One region of the Allorhizobium sp. GW101-3B10 genome, then DNA from elsewhere that is predicted to be linked to it. Evidence: predicted binding sites of a transcription regulator. Region 1 holds the regulator's gene; each other region holds the start of a gene.

Region 1 (5,817 bases):
TCGAACACGACCGACTGCGGGCCGTCGATTACCTCGTTGGTCACTTCCTCGCCGCGATGGGCCGGCAGGCAATGCATGAACAACGCGTTCGGTTGGGCCTGCTTCATCAGCGCGGCATTGACCTGGAACGGCTGGAAGACATTGTGGCCACGCGCCTTGTGCTCCTGGTTCATGGAGATCCAGGTATCGGTCACCACCACGTCGGCACCGTCCACGGCGCGGTCCGCGTCATGGCACAGCATGATCTCGCCGCCATTGTTGCGCGCCCAGTTGAGGATCTTGTCGTCCGGCTCGGAACCGAGCGGCACGGCCATGTTCATGCGGTAGCCGAACCGGGCCGAGCCCTCGACCAGCGAATGCAGAACATTGTTGCCGTCGCCGGTCCAGGCGATGGTCTTGCCCTTGATGGGGCCGCGATGCTCCTCGAAGGTCATCACGTCGGCCATGATCTGGCAGGGATGGGTGCTGTCGGTGAGCGCATTGATCACCGGCACGGTGGCATACTCGGCCATTTCCAGCAGACGCGAGTGGTCGGTGGTGCGGATCATGATCGCGTCGACATAGCGCGACAGGACCTTGGCCGTGTCGCCGATCGTTTCGGCGCGGCCGAGCTGCATTTCGGTGCCGGACAGGAACAGCGTCTCGCCGCCGAGCTGGCGCATGCCGACGTCGAAGGAGACGCGGGTGCGCGTCGACGGCTTTTCGAAGATCATCGCCAGCATCTTGCCGGAAAGCGGCTTTTCGGCGGTGCCGGCCTTGGTCGACTGCTTGCGCGTCTTGGCGTCCTCCAGGATCAGCCGGAGGTCGGGCGCCGTCATGGCGGAGAGATCGAGAAAATGCTTCGGAGATGCCATGTCTTTGCTTACCTGCCCTGGTTCGATGACGCCGCTGCGAGCTTGCCCTGCAGGTGCTCGGCCGCCTGTTCGATGCGCTTCAACCCTTCGCGGGCCTCTTCGACGGTGACGATGAGCGGCGGCAGGAGACGGATGACGTTGTCGCCGGCAGGAACACCCAGCACATGCTCCTCGCGCATCGCCATCAGCAGGTCGGTGTTGGGCACCTTGGCCTTGATGCCGAGCATAAGGCCTTCGCCGCGGATCTCCTCGATGATATCGGGATAACGGTCCTTCAGCGAAGCGAGACCCTGGCGGAAGATCAACGCCACTTCGCGGACGTGGTCGAGGAAACCGTCGGCCAGCACGACGTCGAGCACGGCATTGCCGACGGCCATGGCGAGCGGATTGCCGCCATAGGTCGAGCCATGAGTGCCGGCCTTCATGCCGGAGGCGGCCTCTTCTGTCGCGAGGCAAGCGCCGAGCGGAAAGCCGCCGCCGATGCCCTTGGCGACCGCCATGATGTCCGGGGTAATGCCGGCCCATTCGTGGGCGAACAGCTTGCCGGTCCGGCCGACGCCGCACTGGACCTCGTCCAGCACGAGCAGCAGTTCGTTCTCGTCGCAGATCTGGCGGAGCGCCCGGAGGAATTCGTTCGACGCGGTGCGCAGGCCGCCCTCGCCCTGTACCGGCTCGATCAGGATCGCGGCCGTCTGATCGGTGATGGCCGCCTTGACGGCATCGAGATCGCCGAAGGGCACCTGGTCGAAGCCGGGCGCCTTCGGGCCGAAGCCCTCGAGATATTTCTCCTGGCCGCCGGCGGCGATGGTCGCGATGGTGCGGCCGTGGAAGGCGCCCTCGAAGGTGATGATGTGGAAGCGCTCGGGATGGCCCTTGACGAACTGATAGCGGCGCGCCGTCTTGATCGCGCATTCCAGCGCCTCGGCGCCAGAATTGGTGAAGAAGACGCGATCGGCGAAGGTCGCTTCGGTCAGCCGGCGGCCGAGCGTCTCCTGGCCGGGGACGTCATAGAGGTTCGAGAGATGCCAGACCTTGCCGGCCTGCGTCGTCAGCGCCTCGATCAGGTGCGGATGGGCATGGCCGAGCGAATTGACCGCGACACCGGCCGCAAAGTCGAGATAGCGTTCGCCACCCTCGGTCACCAGCCACACACCCTCGCCTCGCTCGAACCGCAAGGGCGCGCGCATATAGGTCTGATAGAGGGGAGAGGCTTCTGCCATGATGAAAACACTCCTTCGGGAGGGCTTGACGGGACGACGGACGCTTTTGATCTCCCGGCGAACGGTGCCTTGAAAAATCAAAAATGCCGCCTTGCGGCGGCGGGGGCACTATCGACATTTCGACCTTGCCTGTCAACGAAACAGCGCGGCGCGCCTGAATTTTCGACCATGCCGGGAGCAAGACCGCGTCGTTTGACCACGCGAGCGGCCGCGACGCGCCAGGGTAGCAAGTTGGGGAAAACTCCAGAATCGATTCGCGATGATTCGACCGACTCTTGTCACGGAGTCAGCCCGGCACTAGGTTAATAGTCAATAAAGAAACTGCATGCGGCGGAACCAGTCACCGACAGTATCGAGGCGAGTTTGTTTCGGATCCTTCCGAAGCAACGGTGAGCGATTCTGCCATCACAAATCGCGAGCGGCGGAGAGATAACGGCATGAATTGGACAGATGAGCGCGTGGAAAAACTCAAGCGACTTTGGTCGGAAGGCTTGAGCGCGAGCCAGATCGCAGCACAACTGGGCGGTGTGAGCCGCAATGCCGTCATCGGCAAGGTTCACCGACTGAACCTTCCGGGCCGCGCCAAGGCCGGCGGCAGCTCGGCTGCGACGCGGGCAGCCAAGCGCCCGGCGGCTGCACCGCGCGCCACGACCTTCGCGTCGCGCGTCACGACCCGCACCGTCGCCCGCGCCTCGGGCACCAACATGCTCAAGGAAGAGATCGAAATCGACGGCATCGAGGAGATCGCAGTCGCCCCGAGCCGTGGCGTCGTCCTGCCGATTTCGCGCAAGCTGGCGCTGACCGAACTCACCGAACGCACCTGCAAGTGGCCGATCGGCGACCCGATGAAGGACGACTTCCACTTCTGCGGCTGCGAATCCGCGGATACTTCGCCCTATTGCGGCTATCACGCCAAGCTGGCCTATCAGCCGGTCGGCGAGCGCCGCAAGGCAGCGAACGCGGCAGCCCGCTAAGGCGGATCGGACAGAAGTGCCGGGCGGCCTGCCGCCCGGACTTGGCCCTGTCGCGAGACACGACCCATTGGCCGGCCATCTGATGCCGGCGGATACGAAAAACGGGCCACGCGGGCCCGTTTTCTGTTTGTCCGTTGGGATCGACTGCGCCCTTCAGGCTTCCATCGAATAGCCCGCGCCGCGGACCGTGCGGATGACGTCCTGCAGGTTGGAGAAGTTGAGCGCCTTGCGCAGCCGTCCAACATGCACGTCGACCGTGCGCTCGTCGACATAGATGTCGTGGCCCCAGACTCCGTCCAGCAGCTGCGAACGTGAGTAGACACGGCCAGGCGAAGCCATGAGGAACTCCAGCAGGCGGAATTCGGTCGGGCCGAGGCGCACTTCGCGGCTCTTGCGGTGAACGCGATGGGTTTCCCTGTCCAGCTCGATATCGCCGCAGCGCAGGACGCTGGAGAGCACTTCCGGGCGGGCACGGCGCAGCATGGCCTTGACGCGGGCCATCAGCTCCGGCGTCGAGAACGGCTTGACGACATAGTCGTCGGCGCCGGTGGCGAGCCCGCGGACCCGCTCGCTCTCCTCGCCGCGCGCCGTCAGCATGATGATCGGCAGGCGCTCGGTTTCGGGGCGCATGCGCAGACGGCGGCAAAGCTCGATGCCGGACACGCCGGGCAGCATCCAGTCGAGGATCAGCAGGTCGGGAACGCGTTCCTGCAGGCGAAGCTCCGCCTCGTCCCCGCGCAGGATCGTTTCAACCTCGTAGCCTTCAGCCTCCAGATTGTAGCGGAGCAGGACGCTGAGGGCTTCCTCGTCCTCGACGACGGCGATTTTGGGAAGCATGTCGGTCGATAACCTCTCGATGCAGCCGGATTATTCGGTGATGGCACCGAAGGAGGAGGTCAGGTCGTCCTTCGGACGCTCTCCTTCGGGCTGGTCGCCCGTGGCCATGTAGTAGATGGTCTCGGCGATGTTGGTGGCATGGTCGCCGATGCGCTCGATGTTCTTGGCGCAGAACAGCAGATGGGTGCAACTGGTGATGTTGCGCGGATCTTCCATCATGTAGGTCAACAGCTCGCGGAACAGCGAGGTGTACATGGCGTCGATTTCCTCGTCGCGGTCGCGGATCGACTTGGCCTTTTCGGCGGAGCGCGTCGTGTAGACGTCGAGCACTTCCTTGAGCTGGATCAGGGCCAGTTCGCTGAGGTGTTCGAGGCCACGGGCCAGCTTGCGCGGCACGCCGGTCGCCTGGATGGCCATGACGCGCTTGGCATTGCTCTTGCCGAGGTCGCCGACGCGTTCCAGGTCGTTGGCGATGCGCAGCGCGCCGATGATCTCGCGAAGGTCGGCGGCGACCGGTTGGCGGCGGGCGATGGTGATGATCGCCTTGTCGCCGATCTCGCGCTCGGCCGCATCCATGATCACGTCATCGGAAATGACCTTCTGCGCCAGCGCCGCGTCGGAGTTGACCAGCGCCCGCACACTGTCGGCGACCATCTGTTCGGCAAGGCCGCCCATCTCGGTGATGCGGCGCATCAGGTATTTCAGTTCTTCGTCATAGGCGGTGTAGATATGCGATGCCGACATGTTCGTTGTCCTTGAATTTGGTGTCCGCTCGGATGGAAGCGCCGGCTCAGCCGAAGCGGCCCATGATATAGTCCTGGGTGCGCTGATCGTCCGGATTGGTGAACATCTTGTCCGTGTCGTTTTCCTCGACCAGCAGGCCGAGGTGGAACATCGCGGTGCGCTGCGACACGCGGGCGGCCTGCTGCATCGAGTGGGTGACGATGACGATGGTGAAATTGGCGCGCAACTCGTGGATCAGTTCCTCGACCTTGGCGGTGGCGATCGGGTCGAGCGCCGAGCAGGGTTCGTCCATCAGGATGACTTCAGGGCTCACGGCGACGGCACGGGCGATGCAAAGGCGCTGCTGCTGGCCGCCGGAGAGACCGGTGCCGGACTCCTGCAGCCGATCCTTCACTTCGTTCCACAGGCCGGCCTTGAGCAGGCTGCTTTCGACGACCTGGTCGAGATCGGCCTTGGAGCGGGCGAGGCCATGGATGCGCGGGCCGTAGGCGATGTTCTCGTAGATCGATTTCGGGAACGGGTTCGGCTTCTGGAAGACCATGCCGACGCGGGCGCGCAGTTCGACGACGTCGATGGACGGGTCGTAAATGTCCCCGCCATCCAGTGTGATCTTGCCGGTGACCCGGCAGCCGTCGATCGTGTCGTTCATCCGGTTCAGGCACCGCAGGAAGGTAGACTTGCCACAGCCGGACGGACCGATGAGCGCCGTCACGGTGTTCTTGCGAACGTTCAGATTGACGTCAAAAAGCGCACGCTTCTCGCCATAGTACACCGACACGTCTTGGCCGATCATCTTGTAGTCAACTTCGGTCATCTTCTGTTCCAGTGCCTTCTCAACCGCTGCGTCGGACAATATGTTCATCTCTCTTGGCTCCCGTTACCAGCGCCGCTCGAAGCGTTGACGCAAATAGATCGCTATCCCGTTCATCACGATCAGGAACCCAAGAAGAACCAGAATGGCCGCCGAGGTGCGCGCCACGAAGCCGCGCTCGGGGCTGTCCGCCCAGATGTAGATCTGGGTCGGAAGGGCAGTCGCAGCATCCATGACGCCGCCTGGTTCCGAGGTGATGAAAGCATTCATGCCGATCAGAAGCAACGGAGCGGTTTCGCCGAGCGCGCGCGCCAGGGAAATGATCGTACCTGTCATGATGGCCGGCATGGCAAGCGGCAGAATGTGGTGGAAGATCG
Region 2 (5,817 bases), 120 kb from region 1:
CTTGATGGTGAAGGGCTTGTCCATGTCGAGAAGGTCGGAAGAGCGATCGAAGACGCCGCTCAGGGCCTCGACTCTGGCGATGATCTTCTCGTTTAGCGGAACCGCGGCGGCGATCGTCTCGAGTGCGATGATGTTCGGATTCTTGATGTCCTGGAGCGCGCGCTCGGCGCGCATCGAATAGCTGATGCCGTCTTCGTTGCGCCCGGCGATCGCCGGCTTTTCCATCACGACCTTGCCGTTCTCGATCTTGGCGGAGGCAATCTGCAGGTTTTCCGGCAGGTAGGCCCTGACCACGGAGACGCCGAAAAAGGCGAGCGAAATGATGAAGGCGCCGATCGGCAGCAGGATCTTCAGCCGCTTGACGCGCGCCGAGTGGCTGACCGCAAGACGATAGGGATCGCCGCCTGGCCGGCCGCCAGCGGTCGTCGCACTATAGTCTACGCGATTCAGCATGCATGAGGCCTGTTCGGGTTCGCCCGCCCGGAAACGCTTTGGGAGGAATCCGGCTGACATTTCGCATTATTGCGTTCTCTTGCCAATATGGAAATTGCGTCTGCGAATACAAGCCGCGGCGCATTCTGAGTGCCCGATCGCCCATCGGCAAAGGTTCCGACCGATCCCGGGCGCACGAGATGCCCCAATGCGACCGCGAAGGTTGATTATCGCGTGACATTGTGGTGTTTTACCGGCGGCCCGGCAGATCGCCTCGGGCTGGTTAAGTTGTTCCTTGACGCTGCTTTTTTGGTTTGGCACGTTTGGAGCGACCAAGGTTTACTCAACCATTCAGGGGGCGCGCGTGATCAAGTCGGAACTGGTGCAGATTGTCGCGGCGCGTAATCCGCACCTCTATCATCGTGACGTGGAAAATATCGTCAATGCGGTGCTGGACGAGATCACCGACGCGCTCGCGGCGGGCAATCGCGTCGAATTGCGCGGCTTCGGCGCCTTTTCGGTGAAGAACCGGCCGTCGCGGTCGGGACGCAATCCGCGCACGGGCGAGACCGTCTTCGTCGAAGAAAAATGGGTCCCGTTCTTCAAGACCGGCAAGGAACTGCGCGAGCGGCTCAACCCCGGCATGGCCGACGAAGGCGACGAATAAGAGATCGAAGCCCGGCGCGCTTGAAAAGCCCCCGGTCGGGCTTAACTTGGAGGCATCCGCCGAGTTGAACCCGGATGCGTGGTGGTAAGCCGCCGAGGAGTAATGCGCTATGGTCAAGAAAGTCGTCAGTCTGGTTGTCTTCGTGCCCCTGGCGATCGTGCTGATCGTCCTGTCGGTCGCCAATCGGCAGGCCGTCACCCTGGCGCTCAATCCGTTCAAGCCCGACGATGCGCTTCTGTCGCTGACCGCGCCGTTCTTCGTCTTCCTGTTCCTCGCGCTCATCCTCGGCCTGCTGCTGGGCTCTGCCGCGACCTGGCTCGCCCAGGGCAAGTATCGCAAGAAGGCCCGCACCGAATCCCGCTCGGCGGTGCGCTGGCAGGCGGAAGCCGATCGCCACAAGAGCCGCGCCGAAGAGATCGCCGGTCGCGGGCTTCCGCAATTGCCGGCCAAGTGACGCCGTTTCCCGGCGAGGGAACGGCCGTGGCATCGTGAAAGCGCTTTTCCCTGCATGGCGGTGGTGCTAAGGCGTTTCGCTCAATTTCAGGACAAGCAGGATCAGCGTGTGAAGAACAAGGAACGCCGGCCGATGCAGAAGGCATCCGCCGGAAAAGCCGGCAAGGCGACCAAGCCCGTCAAGGGCGGCCCGCGCGAGGCGGAAAAGGCCGTACCCTTCAAGCCGCGCGGCGATCGTCGTCCCGAAAGCGCGACGCGCGCGCCGCGGCCGGCCGACGCCCCTCCGGTATCGGAACCCGTGAAGGCGCCCGCCGAGCCCCAGCGCACGCTGATGGTGCGGACCGGAGAACGCCCGGCCGAGCGCGTGCCGCTGATCCTCGAATCCCAGGGTGCCGGCGACTTCCACCTGATCGACAGCGGCGAGGGCGAGAAGCTTGAGCAATACGGCCCCTATCGCGTCGTCAGGCCCGAGGGCCAGGCCCTGTGGCCGAAGGCGCTGCCGGCGCATGTCTGGGAGCGCGCCGACGCGATCTTCACCGGCGATACCGACGAGGACGGCATGGGCCGCTGGCGCTTTCCGCGTGAGGCGCTCGGCGAAACCTGGCCGCTGTCGCTGCTCGGCGTCGATTTCCTCGGCCGCTTCACCTCCTTCCGTCATGTCGGCGTGTTTCCCGAACAGATCGCCCACTGGACCTGGATGAAGGAGCGCATCGAGACGGCCGGCCGGCCGCTGAAGGTGCTGAACCTGTTCGGCTATACCGGCGTCGCCTCTCTCGTTGCCGCCGCCGCCGGGGCCGAGGTCACCCATGTCGATGCGTCCAAGAAGGCGATCGGCTGGGCGCGCGAGAACCAGTCGCTGAGCCGGCTCGACAAGGCGCCGATCCGCTGGATCTGCGACGACGCGATGAAGTTCATCCAGCGCGAGGAACGGCGCGGCCATCGCTATGACATTATCCTGACCGATCCGCCGAAATTTGGCCGCGGGCCGAACGGCGAGGTCTGGCACCTGTTCGAGCACCTGCCGCTGATGCTCGACGTCTGCCGCGAACTCCTGGCGCCCAAGGCGCTCGGCCTGGTGCTGACCGCCTATTCGATCCGCGCGAGCTTCTACTCGATTCACGAACTGATGCGCGAGACGATGCGCGGCAAGGGCGGCCTGGTCGAGTCGGGCGAACTGGTGATCCGCGAGGCTGGCCTCGACGGCAAGACGCCGGGACGGGCGCTTTCGACCTCCCTTTTCAGCCGCTGGGTGCCGAAATGAGCGACGACTACAGAAACGACGGTCCGCGCCGCGTCGGCCAGGTGAAGGAAATCACCAGCCTCGCCAACCCGATCATCAAGGACATCAAGGCGCTGTCGCTGAAGAAGGCGCGTGACGAGACGAAGACCTTCATGGCGGAAGGCCTGAAGCTGGTCATCGACGCGCTCGAACTCGGCTGGACGATCCGGACGCTGATCTATTCCAAGGCGGCCAAGGGCAAGCCCATGGTCGAAAAGGTCGCCGCCCGCACCATCGCTTCCGGCGGCCTGGTGCTTGAGGTCAGCGAGAAGGTGATGTCGGCAATCACCCGTCGCGATAATCCGCAGATGGTCGCCGGCGTGTTCGAGCAGCGCTGGATGGCGCTGAAGGATGTCCGTCCTTCCGCATCGGAGACCTGGGTGGCGCTCGACCGCGTTCGTGATCCCGGCAATCTCGGCACCATCATCCGCACCGCCGACGCGGCCGGCGCTTCGGGCGTGATCCTGGTCGGCGACTGCACCGATCCGTTTTCGCTGGAAACCGTGCGCGCCACGATGGGCTCACTCTTCGCCGTGCCGCTGGTCAAGACGACGCCCGCCGACTTTCTGCGCTGGAAGAAGGACAGCGGTGCGCGGCTCGTCGCGACCCATCTCGCCGGCGCGGTCGACTACCGCACCATCGACTACCGCAGCAGGCCGGTCGTGCTGATGATGGGCAACGAGCAATCCGGCCTGCCGGACGATCTGGCGGGAGCCGCCGATGCGCTGGCCCGCATTCCGCAGGTCGGCCGCGCCGATTCCCTCAATCTCGCCGTCGCGACCGGCGTCATGCTGTTCGAAGTGCGTCGGCACCTTCTGAGCCTCGACAAGCCGCAATGAACGCTTTCCTCGCACCCTTCAGCCGGCCCTTACCGGCCGCCATCTTCATCGTCGTCGCCTTGCTGCTCGACCAGGCGATCAAGCTTGCCGTCGAGCTTTACCTGCCGCTGCACGAGGCCGTGCCAATCATGCCGATGCTGGCGCTCTATCGCACGCACAATCTCGGCGTGGCCTTCTCCATGCTGGCCGACGCCCAAGGCTGGTTCATCGTCGGGCTGCGCATCGCCATCGTCGCCTTCGTCATGTGGCTATGGGGTCGCACGGGCCCGGGGCATCACATCGCTCATCTCGGCTTTGCCATGATCATCGCCGGGGCGCTCGGCAACATCATCGACCGCTTCATCTACGGCCATGTCGTCGATTACGTGCTGTTCTATACGCAGACCTGGTCCTTTGCCGTCTTCAACCTTGCCGATAGCTTCATTTCGGTCGGCGCGTTTCTCATTCTGGTCGACGAGATACTGGCGCACCGTGCATCGGAGGCGTAATCTACAGCATGCCGCAGATCGGATATTCGACGACGCAGGTGAAGCTGAGGGGCCGGCGTGGCACGCCGCGATTATGCCGCAGGCCCTGTCACTTTCTTGTCGCAGATCCATGGTTTATGGCACTGAACACAAGATGGACGAGTCGCTATGAGCATTGAACTTTTGGATCGAGTGTCCCTGGTCGATGGTGCTGCGCAGTCCAATGGCGCGGCGGCCAGGCCGTCGGAAGGCCTGCTCGGGCGCATCGGCAATCTCGAAACCCGGATTGCCCGCAACGAGCGCGAGATCGACGCCGCGCAGGCGGTTCGTTACCGTGTGTTCATCGAGGAGATGGGGGCAAAGATCGCCCCGGACGCGACGCGCCGCAAGCGCGACATCGATGCATGGGACGCTGTCTGCGATCATCTCCTGGTATTGGACTGCTCGGTCGAGGGGGATCCCGAGGACCAGATCGTCGGCACCTACCGCCTGTTGCGCCATGACGTGGCGCGAAACCACGGCGGCTTCTACTCGGCGACCGAATTCGAGGTTGAATCCTTGATGGCGCGTCATCCGGAAAAGCGCTTCATGGAACTCGGCCGCTCCTGTGTCCTGCCGGAATACCGCACCAAGCGCACCGTCGAACTCCTGTGGCAGGGCTGCTGGGCCTATGCACTGATGCACCGTGTCGACGCCATGTTCGGCTGCGGTTCTTTCCCCGGCATCCGGCCGGAGGAGCATGCGCTGGCGCTCTCCTTCCTCTACCACCACGCAGTGGCGCGCGGCGAATGGGCTGTCCGGGCCCTGCCGGGACTCTATCGCGAAATGGACCTGATGCCGGTCGAGGCGATCAACCCGCGCAAGGCCCTTGCCGCCATGCCGCCGCTAATCAAGGGCTATCTGCGGCTTGGCGCGATGATCGGCGAGGGCGCGGTGGTCGACCACGCCTTCAACACCACCGACGCCCTGATCGTGCTGCCGATCTCCAGCATTTCCGACCGCTATCGCAACTATTACGGTGCCGACGCGGGCCGGTTCGCCAGCTGATCACCTGACAGCCCGGTTTCTGCCCATGGCTTCGCCTGACCGCGGGCTCTTCCTGCTGACCGCTTCGTAGTCATGCCCGTCGCTCGGCGGTGGCACGAGCGGCAGGTCGGCAAGCTCGCGCGTCGACATGGCGGCGATGTCCGGATGGGAGAGCGGGTCCCGCGACCAGTCCTCGTCCGCCCCTCTCCAGTTTTTCCGGGATTGCTGGCGACCGAAGAGAAACTTCAGCATCGGCACGCTCCTTCCCTGACGCGTTAAGACGAAGGCCGGCTTGGCGGAGCTTTCGGCCGTGGGTTTCTTCTGCGCGATACTCGGTTATCCAGGCATGCCTCGCAATTGAGTTTCGTGGGGAGAGCCTTTAGAAAAGCTATATGCGAAATCTCAATCTCATCCATCTGAACGGTCTGCGTGCGGTGGAGGCGGTCGGCCGGCTGGGCTCGCTTCCGGCCGCGGCCGAAGAGCTGGGCGTGTCGGTCGGTGCCGTCAGCCAGCAGGTGATCAAGGCCGAGCAGCAATTGCACCACAAGCTCTTCGAGCGCCAGCCGAAGGGCATGGTGCCGACCGAGGCAGGCCGCGACATCCTGCCCCGGCTGGCCGAGGCCTTTCGCTTGCTGTCCGGCGCGGTCGCTGCCG
Region 3 (5,817 bases), 370 kb from region 1:
CAGCCGGCCGGCACGTTGTCGGGCGGCCAGCAGCAGCGCGTCGCGATCGCCCGCGCCCTGATGCAGGGCCCCAAGGTCGTGCTGGCCGACGAGCCGATCGCCTCGCTCGATCCGCTCAACGCCAAGATCGTCATGGACGCTCTGCGCGACATCAACGAGCGCGACGGCATCACCGTCGTCACCAACCTGCATACGCTCGACACGGCGCGCAACTACTGCTCGCGCATCATCGGCATGGCACAGGGCCGCGTCGTGTTTGACGGCACGCCGGACCGGCTGACCGCCGAAACGGTCCAGGAAATCTACGGCTCCGACAGCCATGGCGCCGGCATCGACGAGAGCATGACCTCGACGAGCATCCGAATCCCCAGCGCCGCGGCCCTGTCCGGCGTTCCCGCATCCCCCGGTTTCAGGACCCTGGCCGTCGCCGAAGCCTGAGATCACGACGATCGACCGCCCGCGTGAAGGGCACTTCATTGATCAGAAAAGGTTCCGGCCCGCCCGGACAACAGGAGAGAAACTCATGCTGAAGAAGACCCTTCTTGCCGCCGTGGCGCTCGTGTCGCTCGCCGGCGTCGCCGCAGCCGAAGACCTCAAGGAATTCCGCATCGGCATTCTGGGCGGCGAAAACGAAGCCGACCGCCTGCGCAACTTCCAGTGCATGACCGAAAAGCTGCCGTCGGTTCTCGGCGTCGAAAAGGTCTCGCTGTTCCCGGCCGCCGACTATGACGGCGTCGTCCAGGGCCTCCTTGGCGGCACGCTCGACTATGCCGAACTCGGCGCCTCGGCTTTCGCCAAGGTCTATCTCGCCAAGGCCGACGCCGTCGAGCCGATCCTGACCACGGTTCAGACCGACGGTTCGACCGGCTACTACTCGATCATGGTCGCCCGCAAGGACTCGGGCATCACCAAGCTCGAAGACATGAAGGGCAAGAAGCTCGGCTTCGCCGACCCGGACTCCACCTCCGGCTACCTCGTACCGCTGGTCACCCTTCCCGAAGCCGTCGGCGGCCCGGTCAAGGAATTCTTCGGCGAGACCGGTTTCGGCGGCGGCCATGAGAACCTCGTCCTCGAAGTGCTCAAGGGCACCTTCGTTGCCGGCACCACCTGGGGTTCGGGCGTTGGCGAGTTCAAGGACGGCTATACCTCGGGCAACCTGAAGAAGATGGTCGACAAGGGCATCCTGAACATGGACGACCTCGTCGAACTCTGGAAGTCCCCGCTGATCCCGAACGGCCCGGTCGTCGTCCGCGCTTCGATGAACGAAGACATGAAGACCAAGTTCAAGACCTTCATGATGGAACTGCCGAAGTCCGACCCGGCCTGCTTCTCGGCCATCCAGGGCGGTGACTTCACCGGCTTCACGGAAGTCAACGTCGACTTCTACAAGCCCATCATCGACGCCCGCAAGGCCACCATCGGCGGCTGATCCGCATCCATGAACGGGAAACGCCGGACGACTGATCGTCCGGCGTTTTTCTTGGGGCGAGCCGGCTCGCCTGTCCTGCCGCAAGGGGAAAGACATGACGTTTTCGACAACGCCTTTGCTGGGCGAGAACGGTTCGCTCGTCGAGCGCCACTGGCAACAGCTCGCGGCGAAGCGTCGCCTCTATTCCCTCTTCGGCCTGGGGCTGTTTCTTGTCGTGGTCAGCGGCTCGCTCTGGTTCGCCAACGAGACCAATTCCGGCAAGTTTTTCGACCGTATCCCGTATTTCTTCGATTTCATCGAAGACCTCCTGCCGCGCGACGGCATGGAGGTTTTCCGCGCTCTTTTCGACCTGCCCTCGCCCTATGACGACGGCAGCATGAAATACAACTATCCGGAGGGCCGTCTCTACATCACCGAGGCCCTCTACATACCCGAATACATTCACAAGATGGTCGAGACGGTCAACATCGCCATCCTGTCGACCCTGATCGGCCTGCTGATCGGTTTCTGCCTGTCGTTTCTCGCCGCCCGCAACATGATGACGAACCCGTGGATCCGTGGCACCGCCCGGCGCATCATGGAACTGCTGCGCGCCTTTCCCGAGGTCGTCATCGCCGGCTTCTTCCTGGCCGTCTTCTCGCTCGGGCCCATCCCGGCGATCATCGCCGTGTCGATCCACACGATCGGCGCGCTCGGCAAGATGTTCTTCGAGGTCATCGAGAATGCCGACATGAAACCGGATGAAGGGCTGAAGGCGGTTGGTGCCAACTGGTTCGAGCGCGTCTGGTTCGGCATGGTGCCGCAGGTCATGCCGAACTTCATGAGCTATTTCCTGCTGCGGCTCGAGATCAACGTGCGCGCCTCGACCATCATCGGCGCGGTCGGCGGCGGCGGCATCGGCGAGCTGCTTCGGCTTTCGATCGGCCAGGGCCATGAAGCCAAGACCCTGGCGATCGTGCTGCTGCTTCTGTGCACCATCATCGCCGTCGACCAGTTTTCCGCCTGGCTGCGCCGCAAGCTTGTCGGCGAGCAGGCCTTCCAGACCATCCAGTGAGGGCCACGTCCATGCAAACCATGAACATGAACGACCTGGAGGCGATCGCCGCCCGCCATCCCGGCATCCTGCAGCGGTCCGTCTGGCAGCGTTTCAAGATCGGCTTCATCGCCGGCGGCGTCATTCTCTATCTCGTCTTCGCCTGGTGGTTCTTTTCGATCGGCAAGGTCGTTTCCAACGCCAACTGGTCGATCGCCGGCTCCTACCTCGCCGACTGGGTTTCCTATGAGGTCCGCCCGGACATTTCGATCGCCGAAGACGGGGCGATGGAGATCACCTATCCCCGCTTCGACCCGCTCGGCCCCAATGCCAATCCGGACTGGCTGAAGGCCACGCGGGAAACCGTGAGCCGCACTGCGGCTGCACCTGCGGCTCCCAGCGCCGCAGCCGCGGCACCGGCAAAGTCCTCGAGTTTCAGCTTCATGGCGCCGGCGGCGACCACAGCCAAGGCCGACGCGGACGCACAGGAAGCGATCGCTCCGCAAGTCCGGCAGGAAGAGATCGTCACCCAGGCCCTGGTGGAGATGGGCACTGCCCGCACGGTCGAGATCATGCCCGACCGGGTCGTGCTGGTGCGGGACGGCGAGACCGTCATGCTGGATCTCGACGGAGCTCGCGATACCGTCGTTGCCACGGCGGCGCTTCCCGACTGGGCCGAACAGCGCCAGCCCGGGGCAAAGGTGGTCGCAAGCTTCGGCATGTCAGGCTGGGTCGAGATCCAGGCGGACAAGGTCAAGATCCGCAAGCGCTTCTTCGGCTGGGAGAATTTCTTCTTCGACACCAACTCCGCCTTCTTCGACAAGAGCCTCGGCGAAGTCGCAGGATTGGTCTTCTCCGGCGAACGGCTCGATCCGGCACGCAGCAATCTCTCGCTCGCCTGGAACGACATTCTCTACAATCCGTCGTGGCAGCATCTCGACGTCTGGACGAAGATGCTGCAGACCATCGTCATGGCGTTCATCGGCACGCTCTTCGCCTCGATCGTCGCTTTTCCGCTGTCCTTCATCGCCGCGCGCAACATCCTGCGCAACGGCTTCGTGAACCAGCTGACCAAGCGGTTCTTCGACTTCCAGCGCTCGGTCGACATGCTGATCTGGGCGCTGTTCTTCACCCGCGCGTTCGGTCCGGGGCCGCTCGCCGGCATGTCGGCGATCTTCTTCACCGACACCGGGACGCTCGGCAAACTCTATTCGGAGGCGCTGGAGAACATCGACGACAAGCAGCGTGAAGGCGTCAAGTCCGTCGGCGCGGCGCCGCTCGCCGTGCAGCGCTTTGGCGTTCTGCCGCAGGTCCTGCCGCTCTTTGCATCGCAGGCACTGTATTTCTGGGAATCCAACACTCGCTCGGCCACCATCATCGGCGCCGTCGGCGCCGGCGGTATCGGCCTGAAGCTCTGGGAAGCCATGCGGACGAATTCCGACTGGGAGAATGTCGCCTATATGGTCGTCCTGATCCTGATCGTCGTCTTCGTCTTCGACGGCATCTCGAATGCGCTGCGCTCGCGCCTGATGGGGACGCGGCACTGATTTCGAAGGCCACAGCCTAGCCGCATCATCAATCTGTCATGGTGTTCGGCTAGCGACACCGACTTGCAGTTTGCCCCGCTGCCGCATCATGGTGGGGCGAACAAGAAAATCGAGGATTTGCCGTCTTGCGCTACGCGCTCTATTTCACGCCCCCCGCCGGTGATCTCCTGACACGAAGCGCTGCGGCCTGGCTCGGCCGCGACGCCTTCTCCGGCGAGACCCTCGCGGTCGAGGAGACGGGACCCTTCCCGGCAGAGACGTTTGGCGCGCTGACCGAGGATCCCCGGCGCTACGGATTTCATGCGACGATCAAGGCGCCCTTCGAACTGGCCCAAGACCAGACCGAAGACATGCTGATCGAACGCTACCATGAATTTTGCGCCTCCCGTGCAGCCTTCGACATACCCTCGATCGTGGTCGGTCAGCTCGGTCCGTTCTTTGCACTGATCCCTGCCGAGACGCACCCGCCGCTGCAGGACTTTGCCGCTGCCGTGGTCGAGGCCTTCGAACCATTCCGTGCGCCGCTCAGCGAGGCCGACATTGCCCGGCGCAAGCCCGAGCGGCTCAGCGAGGCGCAGCGCGCGCACCTGCTGCGCTGGGGCTATCCTTACGTCATGGAGGAATTCCGCTTCCACATGACGCTGACCGGCCCGATCGAGCCCACGCAGGCGGAGACGATGCGCCAGCTGACCACCGCGCGCTTCGCCGCCTTCACCGACAAACCGCTCCGCATTTCCGGCCTCGCGCTCTTCGTTGAGCGGGAACGGGGCGCGCCCTTCACCGTCCACGCCTGGCAGCCGCTCACCGGCGCCTGAACCATCGAAAGTCGATCGCATGTCCGCCGAGACCATTCTTTCCAATGCCCGCATCGTTCTTGAAAACCAAGTCGTCGAAGGCTCCGTCCAGATCCGCGACGGCCGGATCGTCGACATTTCGGAGGGCCCGATGCGCACCGGCGAGGATTTCGGCGGCGACTACCTGATCGCCGGTCTTGTCGAGCTTCACACCGACCACCTCGAATCGCACTACTCGCCACGCCCGGGCGTGCGGTGGAACAAGACCTCGGCGATCCAGGCGCATGACGCCCAGGTGGCCACCGCCGGCATTACCACCGTGTTCGACTGCCTGCGCATGGGCTCGGACGAGGACGGCGGCTTCAGCCAGGGCGAGATGCGCGAGATGGCCGACGCCATCCAGGCGGCCGAGCGCGAGGACCGCCTGAGGGCGGAACATCTGATCCATCTGCGCTGCGAGGTTTCGGCCGCCGACGTGCTCGACCATTTCGCCGATTTCGAAACCGATCCCTATGTGCGACTGGTCTCGCTGATGGACCATGCGCCGGGGCAGCGGCAGTTCCAAACGATGGACCAGTACACGCTCTACTACAAGACGAAGCGCGGCCTGTCGGAAGAGGCCTTCGCCCATTTCGTCGCCCGCCGACAGGAATCCTCGGCGAAATACGCGGCCCCCCACCGCGATGCCCTGGCACGCGTCTGTGCCGCGCGCGGCATCACGGTCGCCAGCCATGACGACGCGACACTCGACCATGTCGAGGAGGCCAAGGGCTATGGGGTGCGGCTCGCCGAGTTCCCGACCAGCCTCGAGGCGGCGGATGCCTCCCACCAGGCCGGCATGAGCGTGCTGATGGGTGCGCCGAACGTGGTGCGCGGCAAGTCGCATTCCGGCAATATCGCCGCGCGCGATCTCGCCAGCCGTGGCGTGCTGGACGTGCTGTCCTCCGACTACGTGCCGCTCAGCCTGCTGCATGCACCCTTCGTGCTGGCGGATGATTTCGACGGCATCAGCCT

The links. The regulator PhoB, encoded in region 1, activates phosphate uptake and scavenging genes when phosphate is short. The targets are predictions, from matches to a motif close to TGTCATNNANCTGTCAT.
Region 2: the regulator PhoB is predicted to act here: its motif matches at 4,245-4,261, upstream of olsB (l-ornithine N(alpha)-acyltransferase).
Region 3: the regulator PhoB is predicted to act here: its motif matches at 4,033-4,049, upstream of AC07Y0_RS18575 (DUF1045 domain-containing protein).

Annotation. Positions count from the first base shown of each region.
Region 1 is NZ_JBWKZR010000001.1:3,375,942-3,381,758, forward strand. Features, by position in the region: gene argF (ornithine carbamoyltransferase) at 1-854, opposite strand, end outside; gene AC07Y0_RS16775 (aspartate aminotransferase family protein) at 863-2,074, opposite strand; gene AC07Y0_RS16780 (GcrA family cell cycle regulator) at 2,512-3,048, shown strand; gene phoB (phosphate regulon transcriptional regulator PhoB) at 3,202-3,885, opposite strand; gene phoU (phosphate signaling complex protein PhoU) at 3,916-4,629, opposite strand; gene pstB (phosphate ABC transporter ATP-binding protein PstB) at 4,676-5,491, opposite strand; gene pstA (phosphate ABC transporter permease PstA) at 5,507-5,817, opposite strand, start outside.
Region 2 is NZ_JBWKZR010000001.1:3,494,164-3,499,980, reverse strand. Features, by position in the region: gene lptC (LPS export ABC transporter periplasmic protein LptC) at 1-453, opposite strand, end outside; gene AC07Y0_RS17370 (integration host factor subunit beta) at 782-1,099, shown strand; gene AC07Y0_RS17365 (DUF1049 domain-containing protein) at 1,209-1,553, shown strand; gene AC07Y0_RS17360 (class I SAM-dependent methyltransferase) at 1,608-2,813, shown strand; gene AC07Y0_RS17355 (TrmH family RNA methyltransferase) at 2,810-3,670, shown strand; gene lspA (signal peptidase II) at 3,667-4,158, shown strand; gene olsB (l-ornithine N(alpha)-acyltransferase) at 4,306-5,184, shown strand; gene AC07Y0_RS17340 (hypothetical protein) at 5,185-5,415, opposite strand; gene AC07Y0_RS17335 (LysR substrate-binding domain-containing protein) at 5,556-5,817, shown strand, end outside.
Region 3 is NZ_JBWKZR010000001.1:3,742,143-3,747,959, forward strand. Features, by position in the region: gene phnC (phosphonate ABC transporter ATP-binding protein) at 1-438, shown strand, start outside; gene phnD (phosphonate ABC transporter substrate-binding protein) at 524-1,429, shown strand; gene phnE (phosphonate ABC transporter, permease protein PhnE) at 1,524-2,483, shown strand; gene phnE (phosphonate ABC transporter, permease protein PhnE) at 2,495-4,009, shown strand; gene AC07Y0_RS18575 (DUF1045 domain-containing protein) at 4,135-4,824, shown strand; gene AC07Y0_RS18580 (alpha-D-ribose 1-methylphosphonate 5-triphosphate diphosphatase) at 4,844-5,817, shown strand, end outside.